Regions from separate parts of the Litchfieldia luteola genome, predicted to be linked through region 3. Evidence: riboswitches for the same ligand, from Rfam matches in the RefSeq annotation. Region 3 holds a riboswitch; each other region holds the start of a gene.

Region 1 (4,505 bases), on a different contig from region 3:
TTCTTCTATAGATACAGCAAAAAGAAGTCCTCATCGTGAAATTGTGTATGAACAAGATTATGACCTTATTATTATCGATGAGGCACATAAGCTAAAAAACAATAAAACGAAAAACTATGAATTTGTTCAAAATCTTAAAAAGAAGTTTTGCTTACTATTAACTGCCACTCCTATCCAAAATAGAATAGAAGAAATTTTTAATTTAGTTTCACTATTAAAGCCCGGTCACCTAGGAAACCAATCTTATTTTGAAGAATCCTATAATGCAAAAGAACGTTCTCTAGATGGAGATAAACATCTAAAAGAGTTAGTTAATAAAGTAATGATCCGAAATCGTCGTGATGATACAGGTATTGAGTGGACGAAGCGTCATGTTGAAACAGTTCCGATTGAGTTTTCCGAAACAGAACGAGATTTATATGATGCCATTAGTCAGTACCGTTCAAGTGGAAGTCCATTTATGAATAGTATGTTCTCAATCATGACACTCCAACGAGAGGCATGTAGTAGTCGTGAGGCTGTATTCTTTACATTGAAAAAAATGCTCGAGAACTCAGATGAAGAAGGTAGACAGGCTCCTGTTCACATCATTACTGATTTAATGAAGAAAGTGGAGCAGGTTAATAAGAATTCAAAAGCTGAAAAAGCACTAGAATTGATTAAGAAAGTGGATGACAAAGTTATTATCTTCACCGAATACCGAGCAACACAGCTTTATTTACAATGGTATCTCCAGCAAAACGGAATTTCCTCCGTTCCATTTCGTGGTGGATTTAAACGCGGGAAAAAGGATTGGATGAAGCAATTATTCCAAAACAAAATTCAAGTGTTAATTGCAACTGAAGCTGGTGGTGAGGGAATTAACCTCCAATTCTGTAACCATATTATCAATTATGATCTACCTTGGAATCCAATGCGCCTTGAACAGCGTATTGGTAGAATTCACAGACTTGGCCAGGAGAAAGATGTTCACATTTATAACTTTGCGACAAAGAATACAGTTGAAGAACATATCTTGAAGCTATTATATGAAAAAATCAACTTATTCGAGCGCGTCATAGGTCAGCTAGATGAAATCTTAACAAAATTAGAGATTGGCAATATCGAAGACCATATTAAAGATATCCTGCTCCATTCGAAGAGCGAGGGTGAAATAAAGATTAAGATGGAAAATCTCACTTCTATTATTAGTTATGAAGAACAAATGTCAGAAGGAGATGAGCAGCGTGCAGCAACAGGAAATTCATAAGTTTTTAGAACGGTATTTTACCGCAAACGAATGTGAAATTCTTGAACGACATGAAGCTTTTATGAATGTGCAACTAACAGTTGAACTTGATAAGCAACTAATGAACCGCCCTTTTTACTGGCATTACCTTGAAAAAACAAACGGAGTTCCTAATCCAATGCAGTTAACCGTAATTACAGATCAAAAGCGTGCACCTGATGACTTGAAGGGTGATGTCGTTCACTTCGGGGCTCCGAGACTTCATCAAATTTTTGAATCGACTAGGTCACTTGGAGGATACATCCGCTTATACCAGGATGTTTCGGTGCAAACTCCGGGTAATGTCCCGCTTCACCCCTGGTTAGGTTTAAACGTTAAAGTGTCCTATCAATGTGATAAGAAGAAGGATTTACTTCTGTCACTCGGATTGCATTTAATTAGTGGGTCAATTATTGAAAACTTTCAAGAGACAATGGGTAGTATCTCACTAAAAGCCAAAATTCCAGACTATTGCTTTACGATGTCACCGTTGATAAAACCACAAAGTGGCTTGAATAGAATAAAGCAGTATATTACAAACATGGTAGAAGCAGATGATCATACATGGGCTGATAGAGCTAGAAATCGATGGGATGAGGATTTAGCTCTCCTTAATCATTTTTATGAAGGCTTGGATGAAATGCCAGAGAGCTATGAGACTGAAAAAGAGGCTTTGAAAGAACAGTATGAGCCTAAGGTAAAAGTAGAGATAATTAATGGTGGGTTGTTTTATTTGCATCAGGATATGTTTAGGAATTAGAAGAGTATTTCTTTCGGGAGATGCTCTTTTTTGCTTGTCTCCCTTTTTTGTGGGTAGTGTTACAAACTTTCGTTCCCAAAATATCGACAAATCATTTGTATTTATTTGGAAAAACTACAAGAAATCTCCTAACAATAATTATCTTTCTGAAGTCTAGATTAGTTACAACTATTGAATATAGGTATATCGTCTTACACATTCGCTATAATTAAACATTTAACGACATTATTTTAGGTTTAAAACCTATTTCTTTTCTAGTTTTCTAAATTTTTTGATATCGACACACTTCAACAACATTGAAGAATACTTCCGATTATACTACATATTATTAATACTAAAGTCGTACATAAATATAACTAACATATGAACTCGTAATTATCACTATCAGATAAAGGCAAACCTATTGAAAGATAGGGACGCAAAGTCACAGATCTAAGGTTGTTCACTCAATGATGATGGCTGGACTGCCTGGAATACTAAAAAGTATTTTGGGAGGAATAATAGGTGAAGGATATTTCAAGTGAAACTGTAGGATTGGATCAAGATTGGGTAGACTTAATTTTAGAGGCAATGGAATTAGGTCTAAATGTCCAGGATATCAAATTATTTCTTGAAGGACAACAACAGGTAGGCTGATGATACGAAATTTTCACATTTTTTGATTTTATACGTTCTTCATATGAAACATTTCCTTCGTTATATGTTATAATATCATGAAGGAGGGTGGAATCTATTATGATTGGTCAACGTATAAAGGAATATCGTTTACAGAAACAAATGTCTTTATCTGTTTTAGCAGAAAATGCAGGTGTTGCAAAGTCGTACTTAAGCTCGATTGAACGCAATCTCCAATCAAATCCTTCCATTCAATTTCTGGAAAAAATATCTGCTGTTCTAGGAGTTTCAGTAAATACACTACTAGGTGAAGCTGATGAACAAAATCAACAGGAACTTGATTCTGAGTGGGCGAAATTAGTAAGAGAAGCAATGCAATCCGGTGTTTCGAAAAAGGATTTTAAAGAATTTCTTGAATTTAATAGATGGAAAATGAATAACAAATAAAATAGCGTTTCGGTGACCCGGAGTCATCAGGAACGCTTTTTATTTTGACATTATATGTATTTAGAAAATGTCGGTTGTTCAGTATAATTATCCTTTTGCATTTTAACAACACTTAGAATAGGTTTAGGTTCCATTGACTGCCTGGCTTTTATATGTGTTATGTCCTTTTGACAGATCGGACATAACCATTCTCCTGTATTACAGCTGCTAAAAGATGGCTTAAAACATCGATTACACACTTTCTTATACATCGTATATCCCTCCGTTTTTGTTTTACTCTATGAATATGCTAGTAAATAAAAGGTAAGAACCAATAACAGTGCACCATTATGACAAGTACGTAGCAAACTGTCGCGCCTTGGGTAAGTCTTTTGATCAAGCTTGAGAGTGGCATTTTTTTTGTGAATATCAATATATAGAGTAATAATGAAAGAACTATTTTAAGTGTTAAAAACAAACCAGGATCGTGTTGATACATTAGGTTCATGATTGGATTGCTTTCACTGATAATTGAAAATTGTAGCCCAATAAAAGTTAGAATTCCGTCGAGTAAATTTAATAGTGCTAAGGTGTGGAATAGTAAAAGCATCTAATCACCCCAATTATTTAAATAAAAAAGACCTTGATTCTGAATCTGTTCTCTCATTCAAGGTCAGTTAGTTGCGCTTAGTATCCAGTTTTCTTTTTCTAGGCAATAATAGTAAACTAGTACCTGACACCATCAATGCTAAGCCACCGAATAGATAGTTATAGATATTGGTAGATGTATCTGGAAGAATTTGTCCATCAACTGGCGCAGATACCAACTCCTCCTCAGTAATCGGTCGTGCTGGTTTCACTTCTTCCTCTAACGAAACCTCACCAGAATCACCTGGAACTTCTGGTTCAACAGGATCTGTGTGATTAACTGGATTCTCAGGGTCTGTTGGATTTTTTGAATCAGTCGGATCCTCTGGATCGGTTGGGTCCACTGGATTAGTCGGGTCCTCTGGATCGGTTGGATCTTCTGGATCAACAGGATCTTCGGGGTCCTCTGGATTCTGTTCTATTTTTGCTTTACCAGTGAACTTAACTTCAAATTTAAACCCCAAGCCCTGAAACTCATTTCCAAGATGGGAAGGAAACATAAATGTAAATTTCAAATCCTCTTGATAAGTAGACTTTAAATATCTTCCACTGATTTCATTGAACTCATGAAGCAACCCATCATACAATATTTCTTTAGAATCAGAAATTGTAAGTTTATATTCTTTGAATAGTGTTTCACTACCACTTTTAAAGTGTATTTTTGTATCATATCTAAAGTCTTTACTTCCTCTGTTTTGAATTGTCAGCACCTTAGATGCAGTACGCCCTGGGGCCATATTTGAAATAGTAAATACTTTAGAATCTGGTGGTAATTCCAGTTCAATTTCT
Region 2 (4,505 bases), on a different contig from region 3:
AGAATATACATTCAAGGTAAAGCAAGACGAATTATTACAGTACGGTTTAACAACAGGGCAAATTGTCATGATGTTAAGGCCTTCATCAACGGAAGAGGTTATTACTACTGTTGAAAAAGACGGAGATACTCTAGAAGTGATTCTACAACAGGAACAAGCGGCTGTGCCGAAGTCAATTGATGATATACTAGCAACACAAGTACCGACTGCTCTTGGTACAATGATGCCACTTTCAGACCTTGTAACTGTGGAAAAAGGCACAACTCTAAATACACTAGCTCGTAGTAAAGGTGAATACTATGCAAGCGTATCAGGAACGATTATTGGTGATGATATTTCAAAAGCAACTAATGAAGTAGATAAAGCAATTGATCAACTAGATTTACCAAAGGGTGTAACTGTCGGTGTAGCTGGGGTAGCAGCTGATATGAATGAGACATTCACGCAGCTTGGGCTAGCGATGCTTGCAGCTATTGCGATTGTGTACTTCATTCTGGTTGTGACTTTTGGAGAGGGTGTGGCTCCATTTGCTATTCTATTCTCTCTACCATTTGCTGTTATCGGATCTTTTGTCGGCTTATTGATTGCAGGTGAAACAATTTCAGTTTCTGTTATGATGGGTCTATTAATGTTGATAGGTATTGTCGTAACAAATGCTATTGTACTTGTAGACCGTATTATTCATATGGAACGTGATGGTTTATCGATGCGTGAAGCAATCCTAGAGGCAGGAGCAACACGTCTTCGTCCAATCCTTATGACTGCAATTGCTACAATTGGTGCCTTGATACCTCTTGCAATCAGCTCTGAGGGTGGAGGCGGATTGATTTCTAAAGGACTTGGAATAACAGTAATTGGTGGACTAACAAGTTCAACCTTATTAACACTTATTATTGTTCCTATCGTATATGAAGTCTTATCTAAGATGTTCAAGAAAAATCGTAAAGAAGTTCAGGAAAACTAATAAATAGCCCTACAAGACATTCATCTTGTGGGGCTATTTTTGTTGGAAATAGAATTAAAAGGGGATTGGTTAATTTTGGAGTGATTTATTTCCCTATAAATAATGTTAAAATTAAATATTATATGCTAAAACTTATCTCTGATAATGGCAAACCTATCGAAAGGTAGGGACGCAAAACTTCGGGTCTAACGCAATCTTTTGCTATGATAGCCGGGTCGCCGTGGGATGGATCATTTACGACATAATCCACCTATAAAGGTGGTTTTTTGTTTTATTAGTAAAACATCCTCTTTATATAAGTGTGCTAATTTTCGCAGAAGACATAATACACAATGCAATCCAGATCTGTTTGAGCTAGCAAAGGGAGGAATTAAAGATGGATACGTTCAATGAACAAATTCAAAACTGGGTTAACAATAATCAGTTACTATATATTGAAGTGGTATTAAAGAAAGTAGGTCGCAAAGAAGTCCTTGGCAGAATCGTTCAATTCAATGGAGAAAGCCTTCTCATATACAAGGAAGATACTAAAATGGTAGAACATTATCTACTAAATGAAATTGACAATATTGTACCGGTTAATAAACAAGGTTAACAAAAAAACTCTCAAAAAGTGATGTTTACACTTATTGAGAGTTTTTTTGTAAATTAATTGTAATGAAATTGAAATATAATTGTGAAAATCACTTCCTTTTTTTGTTATTTGTTTGTAAAATATAAAATGTTAACTATTAAAAAATTTTAATTAATTTTGAAAATTAATATATTTAAATAGTATAACAAGAAATAAAACTAACAAGGGATGTGTAGCTTTGAAACAGAGTAAATTCTTAGTCATTGGACTAATTATAGCGAGTTTAATTGCTTGCAGTAATAAAGAGCAGTCTACTGATGCGAATGGTCCAACCGAGCCTAACCCTAGTGAATCTTCTCCTAGTAACGAGATAGAGAAGGAAGATCCTTCAAAAACTGAGGATGAGGAAAATAAAAAGGATACGAAAGATACCAAGGATAATGAAGAAAAACCCGAAGAAAGTCTAGTTGATTCGATTAAAGGTGAAAATTTACTTGGTCTAAATCAAGAGGAAATAAAGAACCTTTACGGAGAACCTGCTGTATCAGTTAATGCGAATCAATATCTAGTTTGGAGATATGATTTTGCAAACGAAAATTACGTCTATGAAGAAGGTGTCATTTCAGTTGATGTTTCAGGTCTTCAAAGTGGGCAAATGAAGGCACAATTAACTGTAGAATTTGGAGACGATGACATTGTTGATGTGTTTTCAATTTATTATGTAAAAAATGGGCAAATCCTGCATTACCGTGTCACGAAAGAGGGCATTATTGAAGAATCAGCCAGTGCAGACTAGGCATTTTATATAAAGCTAAGCTAGATAGAAAGTGAACTTAGCTTTTTAGAACAGGGGGAGCAAGATGAAAGACATCGTTATCGGGGTGATAAAACAGTTTGTGTTATGGATGTTAGCTGCATGCTTTTTATTACTTATTATCTTAATTCCAAGAGACTATAGCCTTGTTGCAGATACAACTGGGCAACTTGAAGATGCAGTTTATCATTATAATTTTAATGACCATATCACAAATGTAAAAGACTTCTTCATCGCCTTGGAGGAAAACGGAGGATTAGGTCTTTATAAGACTGGAGATACCATAGAAACACATGTTATGGAAATGACACTTAGAAGCTTAAAGTTAATTATTCCGGCAATATTAATAGGCTTCTTTTTCGGAATTATTAAAGGGGTATTTGATTTTTTAGTGAAGGGAAAAAGAGTCGGAGTTGGGAGTGGTACAACTTGGATGATGTTATCGATTCCTGATTTATTTTTTATGATTTTCCTACAATTATTACTAATGTTTCTATATCAAATCGGAGTGTTTCCACACGTTGACTTATATGGACATGAAAAGATAGATAATCAAATTGTGGGTATCATCTTTCTAGCAATCTACCCTTTGTTTTTTATTGCAAATATTACGTATACAAGTTTAGTAGAAGAAGAGAAAATGGATTACATTAATACAGCACGTTCTAAAGGAGTAAGTTATTTCAAAATCGTTAATTTACATATGTTAAAAAATGCACTCCAAAAAATAGTAGTGAACAGTAACACATTAACACTTTATGTTTTATCCAATTTATTTATTGTAGAATATCTGTCAAACTATCGTGGTGCTGCCTTCCATTTTCTAAGAGCAGATATCAATGCGAAATTCGGGTTTGTAATCATGTTTACTCTCATTATTTTCTTTGCTAATACCTTCTTCAAAATTATTCATTCACTGATTTCACCGAAAGGAACAGGAACAGGAATATGAGAAAGTTTACATTTTTAGCAGGGGTAACCATACTAGCCCTGATTATACTAATTGCATTTATAGGTCCTTATACACCATTTATTGACAGTGAATTAACGGAAAAGAAGTTTGAGTTTTTAGAAGATAATACGATTATTGTACCCCCATATCCACCCTCAAAAGAGTACCTTCTAGGAAGCGACAGCCGTGGGGTTGATTTGTTAAGTAGGTTAGTAATGGGTGCAAGAGAAACAATGATTATCATTTTTAGTATTGTGATTATCAGAATGCTCTTAGGGGTTATTTTAGGTTTTGGCGCAGCGTACAGTCGATTGATAAAGGCACTTTTAGTCATTTGGAATCAACTCTTTTCCTATATCCCACCGATTTTTCTAATTGCAATGATCATTGGAATTCCGTTTTTCCTTGTTTCACCAAATCGACCTTTTTGGTTCATTGTTATACTAGCAATACTTGAGGTAGGAAGAGTAGGAGAGACAGTCCATAAACTAGTAGTAAGTATTACACAAACAAATTATTATGAAGCGGGAATAGTGGTAGGTAACAGTCCTATAGGGTTGTCTAAGAAATACCTACTACCAAATTTAAGTCCACAACTGGTGACGATAATTGTTAATGAACTAGGGCGAGTGCTGTTTTTGATTGCACAGTTAGGGGTTATTGGAATCTTTATCAATGTTGTATTTGAGCCAGGAGAATTCGGCGGTTTCAACATTGTGAATGGTTCTGAATCTTGGCCAAACCTTTTAGATAATATCCAAAGGGATATTTATTCCCATCAAATTGTTCCATTTAGTGGGATCCTTGTAATCTCATTAACTGTTCTTTCATTCTATATAGTTGGTAATGGGATCATTAGAAAGTTAAGTAAACGATAAAAAGGTGGCCTTTTCGGGGGCCACCTTTGTTGTGTCTTCACACGTCCTAAAACTTCTTCATAGAAGGTGTTATAAAATAATGATAAAATAGAAGAAAATAAGAAGGTTGGTGGCTTCGTGGATTTTTCTACAATAATAAACATTGTTCTACTTGGATTATTAATTGGAATTGCTGTATATCGTTTTAAGCCTGTCAAAGGATTACGTAATTTAAATGAACAAGAAATGAAGGATAAAATAGAATCTACAAAATCCCTTTCTATTATTGATGTTCGAGAGCCGTATGAATACAATGTAAAACACATCCCAGGTGCAATAAATGT
Region 3 (4,505 bases):
CACATTGAAGATAATAAAATAACCAACAAAAACAATAGACCAAACCACGGAAACCTGATGATTACCCAGTAAGTTAATAAACATAGGAAAGAACAATAGAAATACCCACATCTCGTTAAACTCCATTGGATTATATAAAGATACAAAGATAAATATAATAAAGATTAATAAAGCAGTAATTTGGTCTGTATACGGGTTGTTTCTCCCTATACTTCTTTGAATAATGTAAAATCCCCAATTAAATAGTGCAATGATAGAAAGTGTTACAAAAAAAAGCTTCGATAAAGATGATTGACTTAACATCCAGTTTACGAATCCAAAGAGAGCTCCAACGGAAAAGAGACAACCTAATAATACGATGATTAACTGACTGACAGGCTGTTTAGTAAGCATTTTAATAATCAACTAATTTTTCCTCCTTTTACTTGCAAGAAACCTTCTTGAAGAGCAAAAAGAACTGCTTGTGCACGATTGGACTGACCTGTTTTCTTTAATATATTTGAAACATGTGTCTTGACAGTAGTTTCAGATATATAGAGTTTTTTTGCTATATCAGCATTATTTAAGTTTTCAATAATTCCTAAGAGTACTTCATGCTCCCTTTCTGTTAATTTATATTTATCTATAAACTGATCCTTTTTATTTTCATTAGGCTCGTTAATTTTAGGTTGGAAAATTGAGTAACCGTCCATTACCATTCGGAGTGTATTTAATATTTTATCTGGTGATGTATCTTTCATAATATAACCATTAATTCCAGCCTTCATAGCCCGATATATATCTTCACTGTCATCAAATGCCGTTAATACAACAATCTTTATATTAGGTAGTTTCTGCTTGATCTTAACAGATCCGTTAATGATAGATGATCCAGGCATCTTTAAATCGGTTAAAAGAAGATCCGGCTTTGTGCGTATTGTTTTTTCCACTGCTTCATCACCATTACATGCCTCTCCGACAACTTCAAACTCCTGTGAAGCACCCAACAATATTTTTAATCCATCTTTTACAATTTGATGATCGTCTGCCACAACCACTCTATGCATAAGCCCTACTCCTCTCTCTCGGTATAAAGACAAGGACAGTAGTCCCTTTATTGGTTTCAGATTTTATTGTTAAGGTTCCACCAAGCTTTTCTATCCGATCAACCATACCGCCCAAACCGTAACTATCCCTCTTACCTTTTGATACTGCTAGATTTTCAATTCCCTTACCATTATCCCGAATCATGATTTTCCATTGTATACTTGAAACTTCAATAGATACTTGTAATTCAGAAGCATTGGCGTGTTTAATGACATTATTAGATGCTTCTTCAATCAAGTGAAAAATGGATTCCTCAATTTCAATCTTCTCCTCAGGTATCCAACCACTCATGATAAATCGTGGTTCTATATCCTTGTTTTCTGTTAATCTTTCAAGTAGATTTTCAACAGCATGAAATAAGTGAAACTGTCTTTTCTCATTCTTTAATTCCCCAATGTAGTTTCGAATACCTTGGTGAGTCTCTTTTACCTGAGTTTCAACACTATTTAATATGGACTCTAGCTCTCTCTTTGTATCTTCTGGGAGTTTATTTTTGAGTTGGAATAATTGAATTGAAATAAAAAATAGCTGTTGTGCTATACCATCATGGATATCTTGGGCAATTTTATCTCTTTCTTCTTTTAGTGCTTTCTTTTTCACTTCTTCTACTTGCTCAAGATTAGTTATTTTAATTTGCACCAATTGACTAATTAGTTTTGTGTAGATTTTTGTTGCCATAGATACTTGATTTGATCCCTCAACTAAAAGATATCCCCAATTCTTATCATTAAGAGCGTGAACATAAAATGTTTTTCTTTCACCACTGTAAGATGAAATATTTAAGACCCTACTTATCTTGGCTTGTCCGAATTGTTGAACTAAGTAATTATAGTAGTAATTTTGCTCCCAACTGTTATTTATGTGAGTGGCATATATGGGGTTTAGGCAAAGATAGACTTGTTTTTTTTCTACCATTCTAGAAAGTAATTTTTCATAAGATGGCAGTTCTTCACTTCCTGTAAATGAATAAAAATGTACAAGTTTTTTATAATGTTTTGATATATACGTTGAGTATAAATTTAGCGTAAATACCATACTATAGAATACAATTAGATAGAATGTATAATCTACGTTTTTAGATAAGTATAGTCCAACTGACACCTGATACAGACTACTTAAAACTATTGGAAGAAGTAACAGGAATATGGACGTTATCAGGTAGTACTTTTTCCAAGCGAAAAAGTTCTTAAACCAAAGTAGACTAGTAATTGAGTAATATAAAAACGGACTATCTAGTCCTCCGGTTTGCCAAAGGAGAAAGAGATTGGCACACAGATCGATTGTAATAACTAGCATAACAAGTATTTTATTTGAAAATTTTTTATTTATTAGTACACTATAATAAAAGTTAATGACCACTATTAGTAGAAATGACAGGTCAATTACTCCATCACCATTTGTGTAGGTCAAAAGACCTGTGAACAGGAGTACCCATCTTATTCCTATTACGAAAACATTTAGCTCTTTATATAAAGTAGACACACTTAATCCCCTACTTTTCTACATTTTGTAACCAATACAGAGACAGTATATCAGAGTAAACTTCAAAAAAATGTCACATCTTGTCGTAAGGAAATATTACTATAATCTCATACTGAAGTAGGAGGGGATTAGCACCTAAGGATGGTATACAATTGGGTAAGTTTGTAATAAACTGTTAGTAATTACAAAAATACGGAAATATACTTAAATTATATACATATAATTTATATTAAGAGGAACGCGAGGAGATACGACCTTTATCTGGGCACCTGGGTCGTATGGAGCAATTGGTGCAACCGACCTAATCAGACTACCTTCATTTGAAGAACTTGATTAGGTTTTTTTATGGGATGAAGGGAGGAACTTGAATGAAACGTTTGTTGATTGCAAGTGTATGTGCATTAGGAGCTACAGGATTTTTGCACCAAACTTATAGCTTTTCGACTGCAACAATTAATAATAGTACTGCATACTCAGTAGTTGATGAAGAAAATGCCCTAATTAGTATAAAGGCTGCTGATTATAACTTTGAAGCAGAAAATAACGGTAGTAAACCAGTAGAACCTACACTAACCATTAAAAATAACAGTTCTAAATCCATCTCTCTTGGCAATTTAAATTACATGAGTGATAATTTGTTGTTCACATGGAAGTTGCACAATATCGTAATACCTGCAGGTGAAGCAGAGACTGTATCTTTACTAGTTGTTAATACAGAACCGAGTGTAAAGTTAGAAGATAGTCTATATACTCTACCATTGCCATTCGAATGGGATGGTGGTGAGGCTATCATTAATACACAAATCTTTATAAAAGCTAAATCTAAAGTAGAGAAATCTAACAAAGAACAAGACAAGAAAAATTCAGGAGATCCAAAAGAAGAGAATTCTTCAAATGGCGAAGAGGAATCAATAGGTCAGAACGCTTTAGATGAAAATAAAAAAACTAAGCACGAATTCAAATCGGGTATCGATTTTCTAAAGAAGGATAAAGAAGAAAATAATTCGGGATTCACTAATTCTAAGGATATACATAAAGAAGAGTGAATCTTAAAAGTTATCGTTCAAAATTTATAGCTTAATGGTTAAATACGATAACGCTTCAAGGAGATGACGTTAAGTGAACTTAGAAACGCAAAAAAGCACCTTCAAGCCCGCCAGAAAGAAGGGCTTTTTCATTTTGGTTTCAGTCTGGGTTATACTGCTTTTTACCACTTTTTATACTTTAGTAACTCCAACCACAATAAAGCAAGAAACACTAGAAAACCTAATTCAAGACAAAACAATCTTTTCATACTCGGTTGATAGTAAACCAAGCACGCTCTACCCTGAAGGGGGACTTATTTCTCCTCCACCTAAAGTTGTGATTGGTTCAATCACTAATAGCATAGATTTATCAGTTGATAAAATAATTGTATCGAATGAACCTATACAAGTAGAAGGTACATACAAAGTAATATTAAAAGTCATTGCTGAAGAAATATGGGAAAAGGAGTTTAATCTAGTAGAAGAACAAGAGTTTAAAACTGAGGGCATAAATCTTGAGTTAATTAATGAAACTTTTAAGGTTGATCCACAGGCTATTCAAGATTTTATTGAACAAACAGAGAAAGAAGTAAAAGTTAGTGGTAAGTATAGTGTTCAAGTTATCCCAGTTGTTGAAGGTTTTATAACATATCGAGATAATGTCTATGCTTTAGATAAAGAAGGTAGTGTCTTATTTAATTATCAAAGTTATTTATTTAGCCTACAAAATGAAACACTTGAATTTGATAACGTAAGTGAAGTCATGAATACAATAGAACACTTGCGCAACTTTCAGTTATTTGGAATTCAGCTAGAGTGGGTTACGCTAAGATTGGCACTATTGATAATAACTCCACTTCTTTTTATTCCCATTATGTTATTATATCGAACTATTAAACCATTAGGACTACG
Region 4 (4,505 bases), on a different contig from region 3:
TCCAGCGTAACGAAGGCGAGTCTTTATCTCCACTCAATTCACCTAAAGTTGCTTCACTGTTACCTTGTTGTATAGCACCGATTACATAGGTAATATCTAGACCTTTTTCAAGCATTTTCTCACGGCTAAATTCAATTGAAACTTCATTTTCAACTAAACCTGAAAGCAACACATCACGTACTTCCGGTAATGCTTCAAGCCTTGGTTCGATCACATCTTTCGCAAAAGCTGTCATCTCTTCCATACTGCCACCGGAGACATCCATAAAAAATTCGTAACTTTGACTTGTTCCAATTTGACCAGCAAATACATCTTTAACACTTGGTATACTTGCTGTTGTTGAATTAACAATAGATTCTACTTCTTTAAAAAGCTCTTCTCCACGCCCACGTTCAAACATGACTTGAATCGAGGTTCTGCCAATATTTGTTGTAGAGCTGACACCTTCAACCCCCTCAATTGACTGTATCTGACTTTCTAAAGGTGTAGTTATCGTTCGCTCTACCTCTATAGCAGCCATTTCACCTGCCCCGATTTCAACAAAAGCACCATCAAATTGTACCGATGGCAAAAGCTCTTTATCTAGTTTCAAAATTGAGTAGTATCCAAGAATAAGAACAAATACAACCATCAAGCCTACTAAAATTTTTCTCTTAACAATAAAGTTAAGCCAGTTCATAGTTTCCTCCTCTTGATAGTTTCTAAGACCTAAGTCTTATACACTACCAATATGTAATAAATTAACTTCCAAAGACCATTATAAACATTTTTTAGGAAAATACACCTATAAATTAGCATTTTATCCAATATTTACAAAGTGTTTACATTTTGAATTTACCGATAATTCGCAAACCACAAAAAAGACACCCTATTGGATGTCTAATACTTACCTTATGCATCAATATAGAAAACAAAGTCCGGATGTATATACATTACCTCAAAATCAGGATTATCTTTTAAATTAGTATATAAATCTTCTGGAGCAAACCATAAATGGTCATTCGGAAACTCATAATCTGCTCCATAATAATAACTTAACCAGATTAATTTCGAGCAGTAGATATAGTTCCATTCATCTTCTAAAGGTGTATTGAGAGTAAATAGAAAGATAGGCTTTGCAATCCCTTTTTCCTTGTTCTCATTAAAGGTTTCCAAGTAGTTTAATGCATACTTAGCTGCCTTTTCACCCATCTCTTTATTCTTCGGCCGGAAGTGTGCAAACAATTTATGATTATTAAAAAAGTTTTCTACAGGTACCTTTCGAATAATCGGGTTTGTAACCACGCCTTCTACGATACTACTCTCATCTACAACCATAGCAGAATGCCCCATATACCCATAAGGAAGACCATTTAAGTTATCACAGGCAACAAGAATATCGCCCGCTCGGAAATAGGTTTCACGTTCCGAAAAACGTAGATCTCCAATATCGTATGTTTCATAGATTCTCTTAATGTAACCATCAATCATCACATCTGCTTGAATAAGTAACTTATGATTAAAGTTATTTCTCGAGTTGATGATAATGGAATCAATAAACGACATATGTCCCATATGCTGATTGTCTAAAAAGATGGAGATATTCATCAGGTTAACCTGGTCATCTTTCTTATCTATCTTAATTTTCCGCTCATCCCTATACACATTAAAATACTGCTGCATTCTTTCCCCTCCCACAAAAGCTAAACTAGGATATCTAAACTGTGAGGGCGTGATTTATTTTTAACCGATTAAAATTGGACCGACTATTTGCCCAAACTAAAATCGAAATCAAAATCAGGATCAAAATTAAAGTATGCTTGAGTTGTAGGGTTTACTTGAAAATCACTCAATAACTTTGGATTAATCTGAGTTTGTGGATTGACCTCTAGGCTTGGGTTTACTTGTGTCCATGGGTTTACCTGTACATTTGGATTAACTTGCATACTTGGATTTACTTGTGTATACGGACTTACATTCACATAAGGGTTAATTTGTGTCGTTGGATTCATTTGCAATAATGGCTGTAACATTGAATCATATTGCATGATTTCATTATAGTTCTTGTAATATTTTGTGTAAGCTTCCTGCATTTGAGCTAAACAATTCTGCCTTTTTTTCATAAGTTGTTCATAATTCATAGTCAAATACCTCCTTTTATTATTCAGTTCATGCTATGAAAAAATAGATTAATAGGTAACACGTCCTGACAAGAATGGGCTTTATAAAAATAGAAAAACCTAGGTACACGTATCCTAGGTATGTTAAAAGTTATGTTTTTTTAGTTGTAAATCAAGAACAATGTTTCCAAATGGAATGAAGGCTACGATAAATGCACTAATAGCCCATTTTAATGACCAACGGATTTTATAGGTTGTATAGGCTATAACAATTACATATAGAGTAAATAGCCCACCGTGAATTGCGCCAACAACGCTGACGACTTGAGGCATGTCTAAAAAATACTTTAGTGGCATTGCAATAAATACAAGAAACAGAAGAGAACCACCTTCAAGAAATCCCATCGTTCTAAAGCGGCCTAGCGGTGTATGTAACATTTTTAAAAGATCCTCCTAGAATAATTCTATCCTCTAACTATATACTATTTTAATCTTTACCTCTATAACTATATTATTGAAAAAATCTCCAATAAAAAAGACCAACCTGTGAAGTTGATCATTTAACACTCTATATTTTGTTTAAGTAATTGATTTAATCTCTCTTCTGCTCTGTCTTTGTCCATATCTAATCCCATTAAAAAGTGTAACAATGGATCCTTTTTTGCAAATTGTCTCATAGAATAATACGCTTTTGGCTTACTATATTTAAATACGGTCATCACTTCAATGGTTGGCAATTGCCCCTCATCTACTTTTGTTCGTAAAAATTGTTTAATAAAATATGCGAAATCGTACGTTGAACTTGGGCGGTCCGGCATTCTATCTAATAACTGATAGAAATGTTGGATGGTTTCAATTAACTCGATATTCCTTTCCATAAGTCCCCCTACTTTGTATCCATGAACGAAATTGGCAGAAGGCAATCCTAGTTGTCCAACTTTAGACCCGTGACTTTGCCCTCATCTTTCAATAAGTTTGCCCTAGATTACTAAAATAGTACCATTTCCTTATCTTTCAATCAATCTATTTTAGGTAAAAAGTATAGTTTATTCTGAAAAATAGAACTGTATTTCTTATCCATTTCCATTTATTATAATAAAGGAATCTAATTTAATTTAAATGGGGGAATAACTTCATGCTAAAAGCTCAACAATTACACGATATTGAATCCCTTCAAAAGGTTTGCGAATCGCATGACAATCTTAAACTAAAATTAAATTGGGATATGCTACGTTCCAGAGGTAGTCAAGAGCCAGAAGACTTTTTCATGTATGAATCCTCTTTACTGGTAGGTTTCATTGGAATCTATGGATTCGGTGATAAGGTTGAGCTATGTGGAATGGTTCACCCCAATTTTAGAAACAACGGTATCTTTACTAAACTCTTTCAACAAGCCATTGAAGCTTGTAAAAATCAAGGTTTTGAGAGAATCCTACTGAATGCTCCAGCTGATTCAGTTTCAGCAAGCGAGTTTCTAAAGAAATTACCCTGTATTTATTCTATTTCTGAATATCAAATGAAATACAATCACACTCCATTAGAATGCAACAATGACATTGTTTTGAGGCAAGCTTCTTCTTTACAAGACAAAGTAGCTGCGATTGAGTTAGATATGAAGTGTTTTGATATGACTGAAGAAGCAGCAAAATCTTTTAATGAAAGAGTACTAGAAGAAGGTACATATTATATTATTGAAGTGGAAGGGAAAACGGTTGGTAAAATCCGCGTTTACCGTGAACACGGGGAAAGTTGGATTTATAGTTTCGCTGTTTATCCTGAATACCAAGGAAAAGGGATTGGACGTAAAGCATTGACCAACGTTGTATTAGATGAAGCAAAACATGTACAAGATATTTATTTAGAGGTTGAAATAAAAAACGAACATGCACTTGGGTTATATAAATCCTGTGGGTTTGAACAATTCCACACTCAGGATTATTATGTGTATAAAGGGTAAAAAACACCTGAACACGCTGACTTGTTCGTTGTCAGCGCGTTTGATTTCCCCTAAAATACTCTTTTATTACCTTTTACACCTTACAAAATGTCTTCCATCCATCTGAAAACAGTTCTTGATTCACAGCCTCAACGATACGAACCGCACATACCTCTAATTTTTCATTAAAAGTATTTACTTCAACATCATACATTTCTCCGTTCTGGTGTACAAAGTTCAACTGAATTTTCGCTTGTCCTACCGTTCGATCGCCACGTTCACGTTCACGACGCTCTAATTCTTCTAACGGGCATTGAACCCCAACAAACAGTACTGGATAATCTTGAAGGGTTTCAGTCGCACTTTTCAAGCTTACGTTGTCATGTAAAACATCATCTATTATTAGATTTACACCTTTATCTGAAAACATCTTAATCGTTTGATGATAAAAAACCTCAGTCGCAATGGGA

Evidence for each region. Region 3 has a riboswitch for cyclic di-GMP ahead of J2Z26_RS15300 (hypothetical protein). Riboswitches for the same ligand answer to the same signal wherever they lie in the genome.
Region 1: another riboswitch for cyclic di-GMP. It lies ahead of J2Z26_RS12030 (anti-repressor SinI family protein); the one in region 3 lies ahead of J2Z26_RS15300 (hypothetical protein).
Region 2: another riboswitch for cyclic di-GMP. It lies ahead of J2Z26_RS21385 (hypothetical protein); the one in region 3 lies ahead of J2Z26_RS15300 (hypothetical protein).
Region 4: another riboswitch for cyclic di-GMP. It lies ahead of J2Z26_RS03700 (hypothetical protein); the one in region 3 lies ahead of J2Z26_RS15300 (hypothetical protein).

Annotation. Positions count from the first base shown of each region.
Region 1 covers NZ_JAGGKM010000004.1:5,426-9,930, forward strand. Annotated here, with positions in the region: gene J2Z26_RS12020 (DEAD/DEAH box helicase) at 1-1,249, shown strand, start outside; gene J2Z26_RS12025 (YqhG family protein) at 1,227-2,027, shown strand; cyclic di-GMP riboswitch class I at 2,411-2,499, shown strand; gene J2Z26_RS12030 (anti-repressor SinI family protein) at 2,541-2,663, shown strand; gene J2Z26_RS12035 (helix-turn-helix domain-containing protein) at 2,763-3,089, shown strand; gene J2Z26_RS22495 (DUF5658 family protein) at 3,379-3,678, opposite strand; gene J2Z26_RS12040 (LPXTG cell wall anchor domain-containing protein) at 3,746-4,505, opposite strand, start outside.
Region 2 covers NZ_JAGGKM010000013.1:13,016-17,520, forward strand. Annotated here, with positions in the region: gene J2Z26_RS21380 (efflux RND transporter permease subunit) at 1-964, shown strand, start outside; cyclic di-GMP riboswitch class I at 1,101-1,187, shown strand; gene J2Z26_RS21385 (hypothetical protein) at 1,341-1,559, shown strand; gene J2Z26_RS21390 (hypothetical protein) at 1,777-2,334, shown strand; gene J2Z26_RS21395 (ABC transporter permease subunit) at 2,399-3,304, shown strand; gene J2Z26_RS21400 (ABC transporter permease subunit) at 3,301-4,182, shown strand; gene J2Z26_RS21405 (rhodanese-like domain-containing protein) at 4,300-4,505, shown strand, end outside.
Region 3 covers NZ_JAGGKM010000005.1:137,344-141,848, forward strand. Annotated here, with positions in the region: gene J2Z26_RS15285 (HD-GYP domain-containing protein) at 1-405, opposite strand, end outside; gene J2Z26_RS15290 (response regulator transcription factor) at 402-1,046, opposite strand; gene J2Z26_RS22435 (sensor histidine kinase) at 1,039-2,568, opposite strand; cyclic di-GMP riboswitch class II at 2,795-2,879, shown strand; gene J2Z26_RS15300 (hypothetical protein) at 2,937-3,614, shown strand; gene J2Z26_RS15305 (DUF5305 family protein) at 3,688-4,505, shown strand, end outside.
Region 4 covers NZ_JAGGKM010000001.1:714,289-718,793, reverse strand. Annotated here, with positions in the region: gene J2Z26_RS03720 (efflux RND transporter permease subunit) at 1-679, opposite strand, end outside; gene J2Z26_RS03715 (C40 family peptidase) at 892-1,662, opposite strand; gene J2Z26_RS03710 (hypothetical protein) at 1,746-2,120, opposite strand; gene J2Z26_RS03705 (DUF3817 domain-containing protein) at 2,244-2,537, opposite strand; gene J2Z26_RS03700 (hypothetical protein) at 2,660-2,977, opposite strand; cyclic di-GMP riboswitch class I at 3,008-3,089, opposite strand; gene J2Z26_RS03695 (GNAT family N-acetyltransferase) at 3,235-4,056, shown strand; partial or broken gene J2Z26_RS03690 (phosphotransferase-like protein) at 4,130-4,505, opposite strand, start outside.